DNA from 2 places in the Arthrobacter sp. SAFR-179 genome. Region 1 is predicted to be linked to the other one. Evidence: predicted binding sites of a transcription regulator. Region 1 holds the regulator's gene; the other holds the start of a gene.
What was found. The regulator HrcA, encoded in region 1, represses chaperone genes, less so after heat shock. The targets are predictions, from matches to a motif close to TTNGCACTCGNNNNNNNCGAGTGCNAA.
Positions count from the first base shown of each region.

Region 2: the regulator HrcA is predicted to act here: its motif matches at 2,067-2,093, upstream of ACR65K_RS02450 (FmdB family zinc ribbon protein).

Region 1 is NZ_JBPFDM010000002.1:256,579-259,784, reverse strand. Features, by position in the region: gene ACR65K_RS05575 (DUF4870 domain-containing protein) at 1-258, opposite strand, end outside; gene ACR65K_RS05570 (DUF3097 family protein) at 411-1,262, opposite strand; gene hrcA (heat-inducible transcriptional repressor HrcA) at 1,434-2,447, shown strand; gene dnaJ (molecular chaperone DnaJ) at 2,535-3,206, shown strand, end outside.
Region 2 is NZ_JBPFDM010000001.1:486,799-490,004, forward strand. Features, by position in the region: gene ACR65K_RS02440 (AAA family ATPase) at 1-831, shown strand, start outside; gene ACR65K_RS02445 (RcpC/CpaB family pilus assembly protein) at 858-1,610, opposite strand; gene ACR65K_RS02450 (FmdB family zinc ribbon protein) at 1,737-2,012, opposite strand; gene ACR65K_RS02455 (5-formyltetrahydrofolate cyclo-ligase) at 2,123-2,743, opposite strand; gene galU (UTP--glucose-1-phosphate uridylyltransferase GalU) at 2,849-3,206, shown strand, end outside.

The sequences.
Region 1 (3,206 bases):
GTTGGCCAGCACGGCGGCAATGGTGGGCGGCAGGCTGAAGTTCAGCGCTTCCTTGGACTCCTGGGCGGTGAACGGCCCGCGGTCACGGAAGATCAAATAGATCAGCAGTGACGGGATGCAGCCCAGGATCCCGCCGAAGTGCGCGAGCGTTGCCCACTGGCGGTCTTCGCTGGCCGTCAGCGGCAGGGCATTGGCGGGGACGCCATGGTACTCGGAACGGCCCTGGCCGTCCCTGTGATCACGTGCGTTTTCTGCCACAGTCTGTTCCTTCGAAGGTGCAAGTGGTGCTGGGTACGGATCCCGGCGCGTGCAGTGCGTGAAAACGCGTGCAGGGCCGGAAAAATGCTGCAGTGCCTCACATAAGGAACCGCACTACCAAGAATACTGGGTCCCGGCCGGCCTTCCGCCCTTCAGGGCACGGTCAGGAAATCGATCACTTCTTCAACCCTGCCCAGCAGGGATGCTTCGAGGTCGGCATACGTGCGTACGGCGCCCAGCAGTTTCTGCCACCCAAGGCCGATGTCTTCCTTGGTCGCGTGGGGCCAGCCGAAGGCTTTCAGGATCCCGGTCTTCCAGTCCTGCCGGTGGGGTACGGCAGGCCATTTGTCGATCCCAAGGACAGCGGGACGGATCGCCTGCCATACGTCCACGTACGGGTGTCCGACGATCAGGACGTTCCCGGCGGCACCCGGGGAGGCCATGACGGCTTCCGCGATGCGGGACTCCTTGGAATCGGGTACCAGATGGTCCACCAGGACGCCGAGCCGCCGGCCGGGGCCGGGCCTGAAGTCCGCCACGGCTGCGGCGAGGTCGTCAATACCGTGCAGGGGCTCGACGACGATGCCTTCCACCCGGAGGTCATCTCCCCAGACTTTTTCCACCAGTTCGGCGTCGTGCTTGCCTTCCACCCAGATCCGGCTGGCCTTGGCTACCTGGGCGCGCTGCCCGGCCACCCGTACCGATCCCGAGGCCGTCCGTCCCGCTGCCGGACCGGCGGCGGCAGGCCGTGGCGCCGGCGGCATCAACCGGATGGGCTGGCCCTCAAGCAGGAAACCGAAGCCAAGACGGAAGGAACGGGACTTACCCCGCCTGTCCTCCAGCGCCACCACATGCATTCCACCGGATTTCTCCACCCGCGTCACGGCACCCACCCAGCCGGACTGCACTTCCTCGAGCACCATGCCGCGCTCCACGGGAACCTCAGGCAGTTCCGTCCGTGCGGGAGCCGATATGCCCCGTGGGCCCCAGTTCTGGTAATCCATGGATTCGATCCGCCTAGCGCTAGGTCCTCAGCACCGGAATTTCGCCCGGAGCGGTACCAATGCTAACAACGGGCCGAGGCATAATAGACTGTTAGCACTTGGGCATGTCGAGTGCTAACAGTGGGTTGCATCGGGAGGGGCATGCGCCCCGAACCATGGAGGAGGTGGAGAGTGAGCGAGCCACGCAAGCTGGAAGTACTGCGGGCCATCGTGGAGGACTACGTCCACTCCCGCGAACCGGTTGGGTCAAAAGCCCTGGTGGAGCGGCATCATCTTGGTGTTTCCAGCGCCACCATCCGCAACGACATGGCCGCCCTGGAGGATGAGGGGCTGATCACCGCCCCGCATACCAGCGCCGGCCGGATTCCCACCGACAAGGGCTACCGGCTCTTCGTCGACCAGATCTCGGCTGTCAAGCCGCTGTCGGCAGCCGAGCGCCGCGCCATCCAGTCCCTGCTCGAAGGCGCGGACGACCTCGACGACGTGCTGGAACGTACGGTCCGGCTGCTGTCCCAGCTGACCAACCAGGTGGCCGTGGTGCAGTATCCGCACCTGAGCAGGGCACTTGTCCGCCATATCGAATTCGTCCTGCTCGCCCCCCGCAAGGTCCTTGTAGTCCTGATCGCCAACAGCGGCAAGGTGGAGCAGCGGGTGATCGACGTCGGGCAGGATCTTGGCGACGACGCTCTGGCTGAACTGCGCACCCGGTTCCTTGGCGCGCTGGGCGGAACACCGCTGAGTCAACTGGCCCAGGCTCTGCCCGCCGTCGTGGCCGCAACCCCGCACCAGCAGCGGCAGGCGGCACACGCACTGGCGATCGGGCTGGAGGGCCTGGCGCAAAACAGCCGGGAAGAGCGGATGGTCATGGCAGGCACAGCCAACCTTGCCAGGTCGAACGTGGACTTCCCCCTCAGCATCGGCCCGGTGCTCGAGGCGCTTGAGGAGCAGGTGGTGATGCTGCGGTTGTTGAGCGAAATGGCCCAGGACCACCGGGGTGTCGCTGTCAGCATCGGAAGGGAGAACCCGTACGACGGCCTTGCCGAGGCCTCCGTCGTGGCCACCGGTTACGGTCCGGACAGCGCCGCGAAAGTAGGGATCCTCGGGCCCACCCGGATGGACTATCCCACCACCATGGCCGCCGTCCGGGCAGTGGCGCGCTACCTTTCCAGGATTTTGGGGCCCTGACTCTCAACCGCCGGAGCCTGCTCCGGCCGGGAAGCAAGAGCCGGGCCGCCCAACTGAACGAAGTACAACAAGGAAGAGATACGAACTTTGAGCAGCCACTATGACGTCCTTGGAGTCTCACCCGAAGCTACGGGCGAAGAAATCAAAAAGGCCTACCGCAAGCTGGCCCGCACCCTCCACCCTGACGTAAACCCCGGAGCGGACGCGTCAGAACGGTTCAAGGCAGTAACCCACGCCTACGAGGTGCTTTCCGATCCCCAGAAGCGCCGGATCTATGACACCACCGGCAACGAGAACGGCACCGACAACGGCTTCGGCGGCGCAGGCTACGCGGGCCAGGGGTTCGCGTTCCAGGACATCTTCGACACGTTCTTCGGCGCCGGCGGAACCTCCGGTCCGGCCTCGCGTGTCCGGCGCGGCCAGGACGCCCTCATCAGCGTTCGGATCGATCTCCGTGACGCCGTGTTCGGCGTCAACAAGAAACTCGAAGTGGACACCGCCGTGGTCTGCCCCACCTGCGACGGATCCTGCTGCCGCCCCGGCACCCATCCCGAACGCTGCGACATCTGCGGCGGCAGCGGCCAGGTCCAGCGGGCCGTCCGCTCCATCCTCGGCCAGGTCATGACGGCCGCCCCCTGCGGCACCTGCGAAGGTTTCGGCACGGTCATCAAGGACCCCTGCAACGAGTGCAGCGGCCAGGGCCGTATCCGCAGCCGCCGGTCCCTGACCATCAAGGTTCCCGCCGGCGTGGCCACCGGA
Region 2 (3,206 bases), on a different contig from region 1:
AGGGTTTGGCACCAGTACGACGGCGCCATTGACGTGGTTGCCGCGGCGGACCCCCTGAACACCATGGGCCAGGATGACCACGACATCCCGCGGCCCGTGGCCATCGAGTCCGACGGCACCGCCCAGTACCGCACCATGAGCGTGCGTGAGCGCAGCAGGCTGCGGCCGCAACTGCTCGAACGCCTGGGATGGCGGTACATGCCGCTGTGGACCATCGAGGTCTTCACCGACCCCTCCTCCTGCGCCGACCGCATTGCCGGGTACCTTGGCCTGGAGAAGATGGTGCTCCCGGGCCGGAGTTCTACCTCCACCGGGTTCCTGGACGACGACTTCAACCACGCGCTCCATGGAATCGACGGGACGCCCTCTCCCGGCGTCTCCTACCTGCCATCCGAGGCCGATGGAAGCCGAAACAGCGATGGTGGAAACCGCCGGCAGGAAGAGGGCAGCCAAGGCAGGCGGGCCCAGGATCCGCGGGAAATGCGAGCGATGACAGACGACAGGCCTAAGGACGAGAGGCCCGAGGAAGATATGCGCCAGAACGAAAACCACCAGGCCGGAAACAACGACCAGACCGGGGACGACAACCAGGCCCGGCACGACAGCCGGAGCGGCAACGAAGAACAGGCCGGGAACGACAACCAGGACAAGACGGGGACCGGAGCAGGAGCTGCTGTTCCCGCTGATCCCGCCGCCACCAAGGCAGCATCGGGTGGTACCGATGAGATTCTCCCCAGCAAGGCGGCGGAGGACGACGCCCGCAGCTGGGGCGACCGGGAAGACGACCACGACACCTGGCTGAAGGAACAGAAGCCGCCGCACTGGGGCTGACCACCGCATTCCAGCCGCGTCCCGGATCAGGGCTGCCCCACCAGGACGAAGAACAACCTGCCTTGGGTGGACGCCCCGGCCAGGCGTGATGACTGTTCCGCTGTGGCTGCCACCACGATCAGTCCATCCGTCTCCGTGGTGCCCAGCCATTGTCCGGTCTGGCCGCCCTTGTTCGAAGTCCACAGCACGGGGACGGCCGACGCCAGCACCTCAGAGGGGCCCTGCTGGTCGAACCCGTTGGCCGAGGTCAGCACCACGTTGACCAACTGGCCGGGGGAAACCAGCTGGATGGACGAGGCATCCGCCATGCGCAGGGGAACCGCCGCCGAACCGGGCGGCGTCCCTGCCAGGAGCCCGGGGCCCAGCAACTGGGCATCTGTGAGGAGCTGGCCCTTCCGCAGAGGAGCCGCTAGCTGTTTGCCCGTGGCTGCGGCGCCGTCCTGGAGGAAGCCATCGGCCACCATCCCGGGAGGCACCTGGACGCGGTCCAGATCCGCTGCCGTGACAGCGGTTCCGGCGGGCAGGTCCCGGGCAGCGGCCAGCGCAGTTACGGTGGCTAGCGGGGCAGGAGTGAGCTGCTGGACGGCGATTGCTGCAGCTGCACATAGAAGCAGGGCCGCCGCGAGCCGCCGGTTGCGGCTTAGCCAGCTGGCAAACCGGGAATGCAGGGGGCGGTTGCGGTTTCCGGGCCCGCGACCAGTGTGGTGTGCGCGGCCGGCATTGCGGACGGTCCCGGGAAACCAGAGGCCGTCACGGCGACGGCGGGGGAGTATGGGCATGCGCCCACGCTAATTGCAGCCACGGCGTCACGGGAGCCACGACGGCTGCTATGTGGACAACGGCGGCCGGACGCTGCTTGAAGCCGCTTGGGAAGCTGCCGGCCGCCGTCGTAAAGACCTTGTTGCTTAGCTGGCGGCAGCAGCTGCCGGCGCCGAAGCGGCCGGGGCGGCAGCAGGCGCTGCCGGAGCCGCGGCCGGTGCGGGAGAGACGGAGCTGCCCTTGGAATCGCGCGAGTCGGTGCGGTAGAAGCCAGAGCCCTTGAAGACGACACCGACGCTGTTGAACTTCTTGCGCAGCGTGCCCTGGCATTCAGGGCAGGACGTCAGGCTGCTGTCCGAGAACGACTGGACAATGTCGAAGGCGTGGCCGCAATCCTTGCAGGCGTAAGCATATGTTGGCACTGGTGCTCCTCCTCTTGGGCAAACGAGAGGTCCCGTGCTGCCGTGGGTAAACCGTTAGCAGTCGCAGGGCCTGAGTGCTAATTCTATCACTGCGTCCGGATGGCCTGGGCTTAGGCGCTGCCCGCCAGAGGCCGGTAACCGGACGGAGCCAGGACGGCCGGGACCGGTCGGTCGAACTCCTCGGCCGGAATCCGGCCGGCGGGCAGCAGTTCATCGTCGTAGATAACAGCGGCCAGTGGAATTTCCTTCCCTGCCGTGGCAAGGTGCCCCAGGAACTTGTCGTAGTACCCGCCGCCCTGGCCTATCCTGTTGCCGTCGAGGTCCACCGCGGTAGCCGGAATGAAAAGCATCGTTGCACCGCCCGCTGTGTCCGGCCCGTGCCGCTGCCCTGCGGGTTCCAGTATTGGCGCGTATTTGCTCCGTTCGAAGCCGGTGTCAGGCGTCCAAAACACCCAGCTCAACTCCCGGCCGGGCTCGCACACGGGAAGCAGCACCTGGTGCCCGCTGTGATGCAGGGCGTTGATCAGGGGCAGGGTGGGCGGTTCATGTCCCACGCCCAGGTACACGCAGGCAATCCCGGGGCGGTCCCCGGTGACCGTCCTTGCCCATGCTTCCCCATGGGCAGCCAGCGCCGCCCCGGCCGCTTCCAACTGCTCCGGCGTCAGGGCTGCCCGCCGTCGCCGGTGCGTCGCCCTGATATGGTCCTTGACCGCGTCGGTCTCCTGCAGCATGGTGTCCTTCCTGCGATGCCGTGTTCCGGCGGATTTTCAGGCCCCTCATGCGTGCCTGCCGCGCCGGTGGTTACTGAAATGCTTGACTGACGTTAGATTAGTCCGGTGAACACCAGTAACCCCAGAGTCCGCAAAGCCGTCATTCCCGCCGCGGGCCTGGGCACCAGGTTCCTGCCTGCCACCAAAGCCATGCCCAAGGAAATGCTTCCCGTCGTTGACAAGCCTGCCATCCAGTATGTGGTGGAGGAAGCCGTCCACGTGGGCCTCCATGACGTTCTGATGATTACGGGCCGGAACAAGCGGGCCTTGGAAGACCACTTTGACCGCGTTCCGTCCCTTGAGTCCACCCTCCAGGACAAAGGGGACACGGAGAAGCTTGCTGCCATCCAGGCCGCCAGCCAGCTTGGCGACATCCACTACGTCCGGCAAGGCGACCCCCACGGTCTGGGCCATGCGGTGCTCC